Regions from separate parts of the Paenarthrobacter sp. NPDC057355 genome, predicted to be linked through region 1. Evidence: riboswitches for the same ligand, from Rfam matches in the RefSeq annotation. Region 1 holds a riboswitch; each other region holds the start of a gene.

What was found. A riboswitch is a leader RNA that binds a small molecule or an ion and turns the genes downstream of it on or off. The one in region 1 is predicted to bind thiamine pyrophosphate.
Region 2: linked by a shared signal. The riboswitch ahead of ACFUOZ_RS11370 (ECF transporter S component) and the one ahead of thiO (glycine oxidase ThiO) in region 1 are both predicted to bind thiamine pyrophosphate.
Region 3: linked by a shared signal. The riboswitch ahead of thiD (bifunctional hydroxymethylpyrimidine kinase/phosphomethylpyrimidine kinase) and the one ahead of thiO (glycine oxidase ThiO) in region 1 are both predicted to bind thiamine pyrophosphate.
Region 4: linked by a shared signal. The riboswitch ahead of thiC (phosphomethylpyrimidine synthase ThiC) and the one ahead of thiO (glycine oxidase ThiO) in region 1 are both predicted to bind thiamine pyrophosphate.

The regions. Positions count from the first base shown of each region.
Region 1 is NZ_JBHVAL010000002.1:306,636-310,558, reverse strand. It holds gene ACFUOZ_RS05370 (RNB domain-containing ribonuclease) at 1-417, opposite strand, end outside; gene ACFUOZ_RS05365 (NINE protein) at 530-1,480, opposite strand; gene thiE (thiamine phosphate synthase) at 1,555-2,238, opposite strand; TPP riboswitch at 2,266-2,386, shown strand; gene thiO (glycine oxidase ThiO) at 2,378-3,622, shown strand; gene thiS (sulfur carrier protein ThiS) at 3,657-3,893, shown strand; gene ACFUOZ_RS05345 (thiazole synthase) at 3,897-3,923, shown strand, end outside.
Region 2 is NZ_JBHVAL010000008.1:89,711-93,633, forward strand. It holds gene ACFUOZ_RS11365 (ABC transporter ATP-binding protein) at 1-832, opposite strand, end outside; gene ACFUOZ_RS11370 (ECF transporter S component) at 832-1,452, opposite strand; TPP riboswitch at 1,529-1,664, opposite strand; gene ACFUOZ_RS11375 (NUDIX domain-containing protein) at 1,837-2,526, shown strand; gene ACFUOZ_RS11380 (DUF4235 domain-containing protein) at 2,552-2,812, shown strand; gene mnhG (monovalent cation/H(+) antiporter subunit G) at 2,915-3,304, opposite strand; gene ACFUOZ_RS11390 (monovalent cation/H+ antiporter complex subunit F) at 3,294-3,572, opposite strand; gene ACFUOZ_RS11395 (Na+/H+ antiporter subunit E) at 3,569-3,923, opposite strand, start outside.
Region 3 is NZ_JBHVAL010000001.1:776,253-780,175, forward strand. It holds gene thiD (bifunctional hydroxymethylpyrimidine kinase/phosphomethylpyrimidine kinase) at 163-1,701, opposite strand; TPP riboswitch at 1,692-1,790, opposite strand; gene ACFUOZ_RS03590 (Rne/Rng family ribonuclease) at 1,876-3,923, opposite strand, start outside.
Region 4 is NZ_JBHVAL010000019.1:71,429-75,351, forward strand. It holds gene ACFUOZ_RS17895 (alpha/beta fold hydrolase) at 1-93, shown strand, start outside; gene thiC (phosphomethylpyrimidine synthase ThiC) at 81-1,895, opposite strand; TPP riboswitch at 1,891-1,998, opposite strand; gene ACFUOZ_RS17905 (amidohydrolase family protein) at 2,083-3,165, shown strand; gene ACFUOZ_RS17910 (VOC family protein) at 3,243-3,923, shown strand, end outside.

The sequences.
Region 1 (3,923 bases):
GCCCGCCAGCAGGCTTCCGGCGTTCTCGCTGATGATCTCCGGGTGCAAAGGAATGCGCCCGTCCGGCGCGTAGAATGTTTGTCCCCGCTGCCGCGTTTCTGAATCCAGGGCCCCTCCCGGAGCCACGAATGAGGGAACATCGGCGATCGCATAAAGCACCTTGTACCCTTCGCCGGCACGATCAATGAACAGGGCCTGGTCAAGGTCGGTGGACGTCGCAGGGTCGATGGTCACAAACGGAATGTCCTTCAGGTCCCGGTCGGGAAGGTGAAGGGATTCGACGGCGTCCCTCGCTTCCTGGACGGCCTCAACCGGGTACTCACCGGGCAGCTCCAGCTCTGTCCTCAGGGCCGCGAGGGCTGCGGCAAGCTGGTCCGATGAATCGTCGACGTTGGGCGCTATCCGGTGATGTGACACGAAAATCAGCGTAGCCCGAAACAGGCCGATAGTCTTGGACGCCCAACAGGCAAACCCGCAGCCGCCAAGCGACTACGGGTTTCTGTGGGCAGCACCGCTGTGCTGTCGGAGGCTAGCCTGCCGGGGTCAGCGTAAAGCTCGCTGCCTTCTCACCGTAGAGGTCGTTGACGACGATGGTGGTGGGGCCTTTCTTGATGTCAAAGCCAATGATGCCCTGCACTGACTGCCCGGCCGCAACATTCCCCGGCGGGAAGCTCCCCATGCTTTCCGTGAGGAAGAGCAGTTCGCCCTCCTTGCCGTCAGCATCATAGGCTTCAAAGTTTGTGGCGGTCGCGAAGCTGGTTCCCGTGGCAGTTTGCCAGGAAACTTCCATCAGCAGGAACCCTCCATTGGCTGGCTCCAGGTAGGGCATGTCCAGAATTTCCTCGGTGTAGAGGGAGTCAACGATGCCCACCTTCACCGTGTCCCCACTGGACACGGTCACTGTGAAGGAATTTGCGTCGCTGGCAGCGCCGGAAGAGGGCAGGGGCGCCTCCTGGGAAGCTGAAGGAGGGACCGGTACAGGAGTCTTCTGCCCCTGGACCGCGGCGGCGAAGAGCGTCAGGGACAGCACCGCGGAAATGATGCCAATGATCAGGCCGGCGAGCCACACCACGATGGTGATGATCCATGCTTTCTTCTTGTTTTCCGGGTAGCCGGCCAACGGGCGGCCCTGCTTGTCACGGGCGTTACCTGTCAACGTGATGATGAGGTCCACGATCGACCAGATGCCGAACCCGCCGGCGGTGAGGAGTTTGGCGATGCCGGTGCCAATCTTGCCAAGGTAGAACCGGTCGACACCCAAGCCGCCCAGGAGCAAGGACAGGATCCACGTGACCACGAATGACTTTGATGTTCCGCCACCGGCCGGTGTGCCGTAAGGGCCGGAATCAGGGGTGGGTTGATACCCGGTGTTCGGCCCACCCTGATAACGGCTGCCGTAAGGGGCAGGTGCGTTGGGGACCGGTGGAACTCCCGCTCCCGGGCCGTTTTCGGGCGCGGGCGGGTAACTCGGGTAACTCACGTGTACTTCCTTCAGTGGTGTGGGTGCGAGGTTTTGGGTGGCGGACCGGAGGCGAGCGGTCTGCTGAGTTGCAGCTAAGCGGCGTCGAGGGCTTCGAGCAGCGACTTGGCTGCCGCCGTCGGATCTTCCGCTTCGGTGATGGCCCGGACGACGACGATGCGGCTGGCTCCGGCTGCAACTACTTCTTCGACGTTGCCGAGGTCGATTCCACCGATTGCGAACCAGGGCAAATCGACGGCCCCGCCGGTGGTCTCTTCCGCGCGCTTAATCGCCTCCGCGGCATATGTGACCAAGCCGGTTCCCACGGCTTCACGGCCGGGCTTGGTGGGGGTCGCCCACACGGGGCCCACACAGAAGTAATCCAGTCCCGCGTCGCCGGGCGAGGCCGTGATGGCCGCATTGACCTGCTCGGGAGTGTGGGTGGACAAGCCAATTACGGCGGGGGCGGGGAGGAAGGTGCGGGCGATCTCCAGAGGCAGGTCCTTTTGGCCCACATGGAACACCGGAGCCCCGGAAACACTGGCGACGTCGGCCCGGTCGTTCACTGCCCACAGCCGCCCATGCCGTTCCGCGACGCTGCGCAGGACGGCCAGCAACTCCAACTCCTCGGCCGCTTCGATCGTCTTGTCGCGGAGCTGGATGATGTCCACTCCGCCCTGGAAGGCTGCGTCCATAAAGTCTTCAAAATCGCCTTGTCGTTTGCGCGCGTCAGTGCACAGGTAGAGGCGGGCCGAGGCGAGGGATTCATGCTGGGTCATGGAAACCACAGTAGTTCCTCTAAACTGGGCACGTACCGCGGGAGCCGCGACGACCGTCATTGTGACCGTCCGGCTGAGAGGGCTTAGGAGCCGACCGCTTGACCTGATCCGGCTAGTACCGGCGTAGGGAAGGAATCAGATGGCAGAAGCCATTCACGCAGATGTCGCTGTCATTGGCGGAGGCGTCATCGGCCTGGGCATTGCCCATCAAGTGCGAAAGCTGGGCCGCTCCGTGGCCCTCATCGACCCGGCGCCCGCCAGCGGCGCTACCTTCGCCGCCGCCGGCATGCTGGCACCTGTGAGCGAACTCCACTACCAGGAAGAAGACCTCCTGGAGCTCATGCTCGTGTCTTCCCGATTGTGGCCATCGTTCGTGGGCGGCCTCCCTCAGCCGGTGGAAGCCACTGGATACAGCACGACGCCGACCCTCGCCGTGGGTGCCGACGCTGCGGACCGCCGGGCGCTCGCGGACCTTCGCACGGTTCAGCTTGCGGCGGGTCTGGAGGTCGAACCGCTGTCCTTGCGTGAAGCAAGGAACCGCGAACCACTCCTGAGCCCGCAAATATCCTGTGCCTTCGACATTCCCGCCGATCACCAGGTGGATCCACGCAAGCTGGCCGGGCAGCTGCTGGCCGGGCTGGCTGCGCACTTACCGAACGATGGCAGCTGGGTGCAGGGGGCCGGTGACGGCTACGCAGTGCGGGAGTCTGCCCGTGGATTGTTGTGGGACGGCGACCGTGTTTGCGGAGTGGAACTTGATTCCGGACAGTCTGTCGTTGCGGGCGAGACCGTAGTAGCCAACGGGCTGGGCGCTCCTGACTTGGAAGCCCTTCCGGAGGAGCTCAGCCTTCCGGTCAGGCCGGTCTACGGAGACATCCTTCGGCTGCGCGTGCCCACCCACCTTCGCCCGCTGGTAACCGCCACGGTCCGTGGCATGGTTCGCGGAGTGCCCGTCTACATCGTCCCGCGGGAGGATGGAACCGTGGTGATCGGCGCTACCCAGCGCGAGGATAGTCTGTCAGCGACCTCAAACGCCGTCTCGGCCGGTGGCGTCTACCAACTCCTGCGTGACGCCCAGATGCTCGTGCCTGCGGTTGCCGAACTTGAACTCCTTGAGGCAACGGCCCGGGCTCGTCCCGGGACTCCGGACAATGCCCCGCTGCTGGGCCGCGTGGGCAACTCCACGGGGGAAGTCGAAGGCCTGCTGATCGCCACGGGTTTCTTCCGGCACGGTGTCCTCCTCACTCCCGTCGCCGCTGAGATCGTGGGACAACTGATCTCCGGTTCCACCGACCCGCGCTGGTCCATCTTCCGCCCTGACCGCTTCAATGCAACGCGGGGTCACTTATGGCCCATGGAAACCCCTTCAGGGGGCCATAAGTGACCCCGCGTTGCTTTCTCCACAGCAAGGAAACAGTATGAACATCAAGCTCAACGGCGCCGTGCACGAAGTGCTCGACGGCGCCTCTGTCAGCAGCCTGGTCACCGCCGTCACCGGCCGTGCCCTGGACCACCGCGGACAGGCGGCCGACGGCGGAAAGCTGGGTGTCGCCGTCGCCCGGAACTCCGAGGTGGTACCCCGGAGCCAATGGGCGGCCACTGCGTTGGCCGACGGCGACGAACTCGAACTCGTGACCGCAGTACAGGGAGGCTGAACAATGACGCAGGCAAATACGGAAATCCGC
Region 2 (3,923 bases), on a different contig from region 1:
GACCGTCCGCCTGGGTCCGCGCCCGCGTCGCAGGGACGTAACCGGGGACCCACACGCCCGCTGCCATCAGCATTGACCGTGCCTTGGTGAGAACCTGGTCCGGCGGTCCGTCCAGCAGCGTTCCACCACCGGCAGAACCGGGCTGCAGGACCACGATCCGGTCCACCAGGTCCTTCCACACGGACACCCTGTGCTCCACGACCACCAGCGTGGCGCCCGTCTTGTCCAGGCAGCGGCGCACCGCATCCCGGACCTCCAGGACGCCTGCGGGATCGAGGTTGGCCGTGGGTTCGTCGAGCAGGATCAACCCGGGCCGCATCGCCAAAATGCCCGCCAGCGCAAGCCGCTGCTTCTGGCCGCCGGAAAGTGCCGCCGTCGGGTGGTCCAGCGCCAAACCGCCGCCCGCAGCGGTACGCAAGCCGACGTCGTCGAGCGCTTCATGCACGCGGGACCAGATCTCATCCCGCGGCACGGCCAGGTTCTCCGCACCGAAAGCGACGTCGTCGCCCACGCGGGAGAGGATCACCTGGGTTTCGGGGTCCTGCTGCATCAACCCGGCGCGGCCACGTGACTCACGGGGTGTAACGCCGTCGATCAACAGCGAACCTGTCTCGTCCGAGTCGTCTTCCTCGTCACCCAGCACCCCGGCCAGGGCGTGCAGCAGCGTGGACTTGCCGGCCCCTGACGGGCCCAGCAGCAGGACCCGCTCCCCCGGTTCGATCCGAAGGTCCAAGCCCTGGATGGCAGGCGTGGAACGGCCGGCATGCCGCCACCCCCACCCCTCGGCGGAAATGGCGGCAGGCTTGACCGAGCCGCTGTGTGTGGCGGGCATCAGCTGAAGACGGGCTCCGAGGCGGCCTTGCGCGAGGCGAAGGAGCTCAGAACGCCCGTCTTCGCCAGACCGCGGGTGGCCACCCAGGAGAGGGCCCCTGCGATGATGGCGCCGGAGATCGTGGTGAAGGTGATGTAGGTCAGCTTGTCGATTGCCTCGTAGGCGATGTTCCAGCCCCATGGCAGGAAGGAGTCGTTAAGGCCGCAGAAGAGTCCGGCGCCCGCACCGGCCAGCAATGAAACGGGCAGGTTGAACTTCTTGTAACGGAAAGCCGCGAAGATGAGCTCGGCGCCGAGGCCCTGGAGGACACCGGAGATGAGCACGGTGGTGCCGTATTGCGAGCCCATGATGAGTTCGCCGGTGGCGGCCACAGCCTCGCAGAACAGGGCTGCGCCGGGCTTGCGGATAATGAGCATGCCAAGGACCGCGGGAATCATCCAGCCGCCGGCGATCAGGCCGGTCAGCGGCGGGTAGGCCGCGTTCATGGGAATGGATACGATCGCGGCGCCCTGGGACCAGGCCCAGAAGATCACGCCGCCGGCGATGGCGATGAGGGCCGCCACCACGATGTCTACAACACGCCAGCTGTAACTGGTCTTCTTCACGTTTACCGTGGTCATTTTTCTGCCTCCTGAGGTTACAGGAGGGGAAAGTGCTCCCCGGCTTCCAAACGGCATGCGCCGTCCGGACCCGGACACTCTGAGAAGCTCGACTCCCTTGCGCCGGTACTAACCGGATCAGGTTCGAGGGTCTGCGGCTGTCCGCACTCTCAGCGCCCTCGCGTCTCCTGCGTGGTGCAGGATTCGACGGCGGCGCTCCCCTGTCGTTATCAAATCTGCCCTGATGGGCGGGTTCAGTTTACACCTTGGCGTGCCAGGGAGTCCGGGTGGGCGGCCAGACGGGGTCACATTCCGCCCTTGCCGTTGCGAGGCCCGCTCTGCGCCCCATTCCTCGCCCGTGGCACGCAGAGCAGGCCAGGCAACGCACCCTGCAAGAATGGCTGCATGACGGATGTTCCCGGTTCCAACCTCCCCGACGCCACGCCAGTGTCCGAGCCACCCCTCGCAGCCAGCGTGATCCTGCTCCGCGATGCCCCTTCCGGGCTTGAGGCGTTCGTCCAACACCGGGTCAGCACCATGGACTTCGCTGCGGGAATGGTGGTGTTCCCCGGAGGCCGGGTGGATAAGGCGGATCAGGCCGGATGGGATTACCCGACGGAGCTGCTCCAACGCCACGCTGCCGACTGGGCGCAAAGCTCGATTGCCTCGGATCCAACCCAAGCCCGGAATGCCTCGGGAACTGTCCTGGCTGCAGCCATCCGCGAGGTCCACGAAGAGGCGGGGCTTGCCATTGAGGCCGCTGCCTTGCGCCCGTGGGCCAACTGGATCACTCCCGTGGACATGCCCAAGCGTTTTGACACCTACTTCTACGTCGCCAAGCCCGCACCGGAAGCACAGCCCCGGCATCAGACCACGGAGGCGTGGCAATCGCTGTGGATGCCGGTCAGCGCGATTTTGGCTTCCGAAGCCGAAGGCAGGCTCAAGTTGATGCCGCCCACGTATTACCTGCTGAAGGAAATCGAGGCTTTCGACTCCGTGGACGCTGTTTGGTCGGCCGAACACCCGGTGGTTCCGGTGCTGGCCCCGGTAGGTTCCTTGACTGCGTTTCTCAAGGAACGGGAGAACCGCGGGTAGCCTGCCATACAGCTAGGCTGGGGGCATGAACCTCTTTTTCAAGCTGTTGGGCGCCGGGGTAAGCCTCGGCGCGGGCTTTGTCGGTACCAAACTCGTCAACAAAGGCTGGGAAAAGGCCACAGGCAACAAGCCGCCCACAGGCAACGACGACGTGGAGACGAGCCTGCGCTCGGCCCTGACCTTCGCGCTTATTTCCGCCTTCGTGAGCACGGTCATCCAGGTCCTCACCAGCCGGGGGACGCAGCGGGCCATTGCCCGTTTCGCCAAGTCCCAGGACATCGTCTAAGCACCACACCCGCAAAAGCAACGCGGGGTCACTTATGGCCCATATATCCCCTTGGGACGGGCCATAAGTGACCCCGCGTTGCTGTTAAGGTTCCAGTTGCTGTTAAGGTTCCAGGGGCTCCTGGCCGGCAGCAGCCCTTTGGACCACGGCTTCGAGCTCATCCTTGGTGAGCTTCTCGCGGTGTCCGTGCTTGGTCCGGTAGGCGGAGCGGCCCACCATGTGCGCGGACACCGGCGCCGTGAGGAGCTGGAAGATCCACGCCACCAGCAGGACCGGCCACACCCACCAGGTGCGCATCTGCAGGCCGATGGCTGAGAGCATCAGGAACAGGCCGAGCACCTGCGGCTTGGTGGCTGCGTGCATGCGGCTCATCAGGTCCGGGAACCTCAGCAGGCCGATCGCCGCGCCAAGGGACATCAGCGCACCGACAATAAGGAACACCACGGTGACGGCGTCGATGACCACATCTACTCCGGAGGCATCAGGATTCATTGCTGTGTTCCCTCCTCTCGGCCACGAAGCGGGCAACCGTCACCGAGCCTATGAATCCAATGATCGCAAGGGCCACCAGCAACACCAGATTGTTGAGGTGCCGGTTTACCGCCATGTCCACGGCAAGCGCTGCGCCCACGATAGCCAGCAGGACGTCGGAGGCCAGGACGCGGTCCAACAGGGACGGCCCGATCGCAATGCGGATGATGGCGCCTGCAGCTGCGAGGCTAAGGATCACCGCCGTAGCCACCAGAACAAATTCCTTCACAGCGCTGCCCCTTCCAGGCCGGCACGAGGTTCGGCCTTCAGTGCCTCAACCTCTTCCCGGGTCCCCATAATCCGGATCAGCCCGGCCTCAATACCCTGCGTTTCGTGACGTATCTTGGCGATGTCCGCTTCCCCGTAAATATTGAGTGCGTGCAAGTACAGCGTCGACGTCGAACGGTCCACCTCCACCACCAGTGATCCGGGGATCAGCGATATAACGTGACCTGTTGCAGTCACCATGAGGTCCGAATGGCTCCGCAGGGGAACAGCGACGACGGCGCTCCGGACCTTGGGCCCCTTGACCACCGCCAGGTACAGAACCACGAAGCTCGCTGCCACCACTTTCGCGAGG
Region 3 (3,923 bases), on a different contig from region 1:
ATTACGCTAGTTTGACCCTCAGCTGCAAATGAGGCCGGATCCGGAGGCTGCCACGTGACTTGCGTCACGAGTCGTAACGGACTCTCCCGGCACCGTGCCCATACAGCCTACAGGGTTCGGCAACGCTTCACGCGATCCGGCGCGCGGAGTAAGCCGGCTTTGCTACCGGATTGCCGCATGGCCCGGGGCGTAAAGCCGGGGAGCATCGAAGAACGCGGTCTCGTAGCGGCAGGACTGCCGGAAGGCCTCGAGCATGTCTGCCCGCTCACGGCCCGAGGCTGCGACTGCCGCGGCGTCGGTAAACGTGATGGCCTCGCGGGTAGCGGCGGCAAAGGCCTCGTCGGCATAGGTCCTCAGCCACTCCGCGTAAGGATGGGCGGCTGACGCCCCGGCCTCCACAAAAGCTGTGTGGAGTTTTTGCCCCACCTCCGCGTACAACCAGTAGCAAGGCAGGATTGCGGCCAGGACCACTGCGTAGCTGCCCGACATCGAAGCGGCCAGCAGGTGGTCCACGTAGGCTTTGGTTACCGGCCCGGTCACGTCCGACGCCTCACGGGTGCTCAGCCAGTTCCTGTGCAGCTCCGATTCAACTTCCAGGCATTGCTGTGAGCCCTTGGCCCAGAACAGCTGTTCCTCTTCCGTGGGCGCCAAGGCAGCTGCCCGGGCAAGCACCCTGGAATAGCCGTTCAAATAGATGGCGTCCTGTGCCAGGTAGTAGCTGAATGCCGTCTCCGGCAGCTGCCCGGACTGCAGTTCCTGGATGAAGTCCAGCTCGTGGATTCTTTCAAGCTCAGGGACGGCTTCTTTCCACAACGTGGCTGCGAACCCGCCGCTGCTGAGCTTGCGCTGATGGTGGAAGTGGTCCACAGGCCCGTTGCCTCCGCCAACCTCCAACTCAGCTGAACCCCTCAGCGCTTGGAGCAGCCAGGGTTTTACGTCCCGCAGCGACGCTTCCCAGTCACCCTCACGTACCTGGACCGTGGCCAACGCCGAAGACAACGAGCACCCAGTGCCATGGCTGTTCTTTGTGTCAATCCGTGGTCCGGCTACCTCCACGATGTCCTGTCGCAACAAGCCACCGGTGTTGATCAACGCGTCCGGACATTCCGAGCCCGCCAAGTGACCGCCCTTGACCAGCACGGTGTTGCCGCATTCTGCGGCCAGTCGCTTGCCTTGCTCCAGGGCCGAAGCCCAATCGGGCGCCTCGGGCTCGCCCAACAACATGGCAAGCTCCGGCAGGTTGGGCGTGATGAGGTCCGCCAAGGGAAGCAGGGAACGAAGAGCATCCCCTGCCGTCTCCGTCAGGAGGCGGTCACCGCTGGTGGCTACCATCACCGGGTCAAGGACGACGACGGCGGGACGCACTTCCTCGAGCCACCTGCGGACCTCATTAATCACCTCTGCGTCCCCCAGCATCCCGATCTTGACGGCATCGATGGCAATGTCGCTGCTGATCGCGGTCAACTGTTGCCGCAGGAACTCCACCGGGGGTACGTGCACCGCGCTGACGCCATGGGTGTTCTGTGCAGTCAGGGCAGTGATGGCAGCCATTCCGTAGCCGCCGTGCGCGGCAATGCTCTTCAGGTCCGCCTGGATTCCGGCTCCCCCGGAGGGATCGGAGCCTGCAATGCTCAGTACCCGCGGGGTCTGCCTGCGGTCCGTCACCAACGGGTATACAGAGGAATATGACAACTCAGCCATGAGGACATCCCTTCGCCGGTGCTAACCGGACAGGTTCAACGGGTCTGGATCTCAGCCCGGCCCAACGCCTGGCACCCCGTGTCAGTCCCCCAGCCTAACGCACCGGTAAAGGCAAGGGCCCCGCAATGCCCGCTCCTGGCGGATATTACAGGGCCCTTGAAACCGCTGGGTCGATCAGAGCTCGGAAGCAGGCACGCCGACTCCAAGGATGATGGGTTCCTCTGAAGCCGGCTTCCTGACCGGTTCTGCCGGCGCCTTGGACTCGTGGGCTGAACCCTGGGCAGCCGAAGCAGCTTCCTCGTGGTGCTCAACGCTGGTCTCGTTGGCTGCCCCTTGTGCCCTGCTGGCACTGCGGTTCCGGCGGCCCCGGCGGCCACGCGAAGCCGAAGGAGCTTCCTCGGCTGCGGGAACCCGTGCCGAAGCTGCCGCGGCCGGGGCCGCTGCAGCCTTGGGAGCAGCCGCCGCTGCACTTTCCTGGGTGCCCTCTTCCTCGACCGCCGGGGCTGCCCCGAGGTGCGAGAACGCCTCGGCCAAACGGTCCAGGCTCATGGCCGGTTCGGAGCTCTGCGGCTCGTCGTGGTGTTCAACGAACGGCAACGCAACTTCTTCACCGCCAAAGCGAAGCACCGGGGTGGAGCGTGCTTCCCGGACCGCGGCCTCATGGGCCTCTGCGGCCTGGTCCGCGGGAGCATCCGCGGTCACAGGAGGCACAGACGTTGCGCCGGCGTCGTGCTGTCCTGCAGCCCGGGCCAGTTCTTCGGCCTTGTGAATTTCGTCGTCGTGCAGGTGGGCAGCATGCGCAGCGGCGGCAATAGTTGCCAGCGCCGCACGGGTCGCTTCGGCCTTTGCCTGGCGCGCAGGATCCTGCGGTTCCGGGTGGGCAGCCGGTGCGGCCGGGGCGGGTGCCGAGTGGGCCTGGGCCGGCGCCTCTGCCGCACCCTGCGCTCCGCCCTTGCCGCGGCGGCGCTTGCGTTCGGTGCGGGCGGTGGGCTGCTGAGCCTCGGTGTTGGGACGGTGTTGCTCGGCGGCCACAACGTTGGCACGGCGGTGCTCCACGGGCTCGTCGTGCGTCACGACACCGCGGCCTGCGCAATGCTCGCATTGCTCACCGAAAACTTCAAGGAGTCCGGTGCCCATGCGTTTGCGCGTCATCTGTACCAAACCGAGCGAGGTCACTTCAGCAACCTGGTGCTTGGTACGGTCGCGGCCCAGGCATTCAACCAGGCGGCGCAGCACAAGGTCGCGGTTGGATTCGAGGACCATGTCGATGAAGTCGATGACAATAATGCCGCCGATGTCACGCAGGCGAAGTTGCCGGACTACTTCCTCGGCAGCTTCAAGGTTGTTCTTGGTGACTGTCTCTTCCAGGTTGCCGCCGCTGCCGGTGAACTTACCGGTATTGACGTCCACCACGGTCATGGCCTCGGTGCGGTCGATGACCAGCGAACCACCGGAGGGCAGGAAGACCTTGCGTTCGAGTGCCTTGTGGATCTGCTCGTCGATGCGCCAAGCGGAGAAGATGTCCTGGTCCTTGGTCCACTTCTCGAGCCGGCCCACCAGGTCGGGAGCAACGTAGGTGACGTAGGCCTCGATGGTGTCCCAGGCGTCGTCACCGGAAACGATCAGCTTGGAGAAGTCCTCGTTGAAGACGTCGCGGACCACCTTGATGGTGAGGTCCGGTTCGCCGTAGAGCAGCTCCGGCGCAAGCACCTTGGTGGAGGAAGCCTGCCCTTCGATACCTTCCCACTGCGCGCGGAGCCGGTTGATGTCGTGGGTCAGTTCTTCTTCCGACGCACCTTCAGCGGCGGTACGGACAATGACGCCGGCATTTTCGGGCAAGCGGTCCTTGAGGATGCGCTTGAGGCGGTTGCGTTCGACGTCGGGCAGCTTGCGGGAGATGCCGGTCATGGACCCGCCTGGCACGTACACCAAATAGCGGCCGGGCAAGGAAATCTGGCTTGTGAGGCGGGCACCCTTGTGGCCCACGGGATCCTTGGTGACCTGGACCAGGACGGAGTCGCCGGACTTCAGTGCGTTCTCGATCCGGCGCGGCTGGCCTTCGAGGTTGACCGCGTCCCAGTTCACTTCACCGGCGTACAGCACCGCATTACGTCCGCGTCCGATGTCCACGAAGGCAGCTTCCATCGACGGCAGAACGTTCTGGACCTTGCCCAGGTACACGTTGCCGATCAGGGAGTCCTGCTGCGTCTTGGACACAAAGT
Region 4 (3,923 bases), on a different contig from region 1:
GGGCACCGGCCCCAGGATTCATCCGACGGGGATCACATCATCCGCACCTTTGTTGCAGACGTGGAGCGGACGCGCTCACTTCAGGCGTCCTGAGTTCGAGGAACCTGAAGCTCCGGCAAGTACACCTTCGCGCCGGAGGCCAGGAATTCGGCACTCTTTTCCTGCATTCCGCTGTACATTTCTGCGATCGCCGCTTGGGATTCTGCCGAGCCGTACTCATCGCGGATGTCCTGGCTGATGCGCATGGAGCAGAACTTGGGGCCGCACATTGAGCAGAAGTGTGCCGTCTTGGCAGGCTCTGCCGGCAGGGTTTCGTCGTGGAAGGACTCCGCCGTGACCGGGTCCAGGGACAGGGCAAACTGGTCCCGCCACCTGAATTCGAACCTGGCCTTTGAAAGGGCATCGTCCCGTTCGTGGGCGCCGGGGTGCCCCTTGGCCAGGTCAGCGGCGTGGGCCGCGATCTTGTAGGTGATCACGCCTGTCTTCACGTCGTCTTTGTTGGGCAGGCCCAGGTGTTCCTTGGGTGTGACGTAGCAGAGCATGGCTGTGCCGTACCGGGCAATCTCAGTGGCACCAATGGCGGAGGTGATGTGGTCGTAGCCTGGAGCGACGTCGGTGACCAACGGTCCCAGTGTGTAGAACGGGGCGCCCTTGCACAGTTCCTGCTGGCGCTCCACGTTCTCCCGGACCAGATGGAACGGAATGTGACCGGGACCCTCCACCATGACCTGCACGTCGTATTCCCAGGCACGCTGGGTCAGCTCGGCCAGAGTATCGAGTTCGGCAAACTGTGCGGCGTCGTTTGCGTCGGCCGTCGCGCCCGGGCGCAGGCCGTCTCCCAAGGAAAACGCGACGTCGTACTTGGCGAAGATTTCGCACAGCTCGTCGAAGTGCGTGTAGAGGAAGTTTTCCTGGTGGTGGGCCAGACACCATCCGGCCATGATGGAGCCGCCTCGGGAGACGATGCCCGTGACGCGGTTGGCGGTCAGCGGCACATACCTCAGCAGCACACCGGCGTGGATGGTCATGTAGTCCACGCCCTGCTCGCACTGCTCGATCACGGTGTCGCGGAAGATCTCCCACGTGAGCTTGTTGGCTTCACCATTGACCTTCTCCAGCGCCTGGTAGATGGGCACCGTGCCGATGGGTACCGGGGAGTTCCGGATGAGCCACTCGCGGGTGGTGTGGATGTCGTCGCCGGTGGACAGGTCCATGACGGTGTCCGCGCCCCACTGGGTGGCCCACTGAAGTTTGTCCACTTCTTCGGCGATGGAACTGGTGACGGCCGAGTTTCCGATGTTGGCGTTGATCTTCACCAGGAAGGCTTTGCCGATGATCATGGGCTCGGACTCGGGGTGGTTGATGTTGTTGGGAATGATCGCCCGGCCGGCGGCGACTTCGCTCCGGACCAGTTCAACGTCGCAGTTCTCCCGTAACGCGACGAACTGCATTTCGGGGGTCACCACGCCATTGCGTGCGTAGTGCATCTGGGTGACGGTTTTGCCTTCGACGGCGCGGCGGGGCACGGGCTGCGCCCCCTTCCACTCCGCAGAGGCCGCGCCTCGCCGCAAAGCCGCCTTGCCGTCGTCGAGCAGGTTGCGTTCGCGGCCCGTGTAGGGTGCGGTGTCGCCGCGGGCTTCAATCCAGGCGGCCCTGAATGGTTCGAGCCCTACTACGGGATCGCTCCCGGGGCCGGCCGTCCGGTAGACCTGCAACGGCGCGTTGGCCTGGCCGTTGGGGGAAGGCTCAAGCGAAATTTCGGTCACCGGAACGCGGATGCCGCTGGCAGGGTCTTCGACGTAGGCGAGCGAATGGGACTTCAAGGACTGCGTAACAACCGTGTCTTCGACAGGGCTGTTTTGGGTAGGGCTGTGCTGTGTTTTGGTGGTGCTCAAAGGATTACTCACTTCCTTCGCCGGCATTACCCGGACAGGTTCAACGGTCGCAGGCTGCCTCAGCCCGATCTCAGCCCCTGCAAGGGCCCCCGTGTGGTCGTAGACGAAGCTACCACAGCTGCCATGGGGCGCCCAGTCACATGAAGGCGGCACCTGCAGGGGCCCCGGCGCGGACTAGGATTTTGGCATGTCCAACATCATCGAATTCACCGGACCAGTGCTCGTCGCCGCGGATCAGGAACGACGTGGTATGTGGTCCGTTGGAGGCACGCTGACCTTCCAACGTCCGTCAGGGCAGCCGGAGAAGGTGCTCGATGGCTGGGTCCTCCCCGGATTTGTTGATGCCCATTGCCACATCGGCTTGGGCCCCGGCGGCGCGGTGGACGAGGCCACTACCCTCGCACAGGCCCAGGCGGACCTGGCCGCCGGGACTCTGCTCATCCGCGACTGTGGATCGCCCAGCGACACACGGTGGGTGCAGCAACGGGAGGACTTGCCTCGGCTGATCAGGTCCGGCCGCCATATCGCCCGAAGCCGCAGGTACCTGCGCGGGCTGGGTCACGAGATTGAGCCGGAGCAGTTGGTGGAGACCGTTCGGAAGGAAGCGCGCGACGGCGACGGTTGGGTGAAATTGGTCGGGGACTGGATCGATCGCGGCATAGGTGACCTGGCGGCCTCCTTTCCTGCCAGGACCGTAAGGGACGCCGTCCGGGCTGCGCACGACGAGGGCGCCAGGGTCACGGCGCATTGCTTCGCGGAAGAGACCATCGATGACATGCTCGATGCCGGTATCGACTGCATCGAACACGCAACGGGTCTGTTGCCACGACACATCCCCAGGCTCGTGGAGCAGTCCGTCCCGATCGTTCCCACGCTGGTCAACATCGCCACCTTCCCGGATATCGCTGCCCAGGCCGCGCCAAAATTTCCTGAATACGCCCACCACATGACGCGCCTCTGGGAGCGGCGGCGTGAACGTGTGGTGGAGGCGTACGAAGCCGGAGTCGCCATCTACACCGGTACGGACGCCGGGAGCGTCATCAGACATGGCCGTATTGCCGACGAAATGAACGAACTGCACGACGCCGGCCTGCCGCCGGCCGCGGTCCTTGACGCCGCCACGTGGGGCGCCCGGAAGTGGCTGGGCGCCGAAGCCATCAGCGAAGGGGCGAGTGCCGACGTCGTGATCTGCCACGAGGATCCGCGCCGGAACGTCAGTACCGTTTCGGCACTCAAACACGTCGTCCTGCGAGGGCAGCTGATCCGCTAGGAATAAATTGAAGCTTCAAGTAATTTAGATAGGTAGAACGTGCCGAAAGGCGGCCGCATCAACACCGGGAGCTTCACATGTCCGCTTCATCCATACAGGACCTTCTGCCTGCCGACCTCGCCATGGGCACCGTTATGCTCAAGGTCGGCGATATGAAAGTCATGAGTGACTACTACCAGCGCGCCTTGGGGCTGGAGGTTGTTGCCGAGCAGGACGGCGGCCTCTACCTCGGGCGGGTCGGCAAGCCCGTGGTCCACTTGGCCCCGGCTGCCGGTCTCCAGCTTCCAGGGCGTGGTGAGGCCGGGCTGTTCCACACCGCCATCCTCTTCCAGGACCAGCCCTCATTGGCGGCCACCATCGCAACCGCCGCCGGTTATGAACCCCGTGCCTTCGTGGGAAGTGCGGACCACCTGGTCAGTGAAGCGTTCTACTTCACCGACCCGGAAGGCAACGGCATTGAGCTCTACTACGACAAGCCGCGCGAAAGCTGGCAGTGGGACGGCAAAAATGTGGTCATGGACAATGTGGCCCTCCCGCCGCAGCGTTTCCTCCAGCAGCACCTGAGCGAAGCCGCGGTCACGGGCCAGCACGAAGCGGCGGCCGGAATAGGCCACGTCCACCTTCAGGTGGGCGACGTCGCCACGGCCCACAACTTCTACGTCGAAACCCTGGGCTTCGAGAAGACCGCGGGTTGGCATGGCCAGGCGCTGTTCGTCTCCGCCGGTGGGTACCACCACCACATGGCCATGAATGTGTGG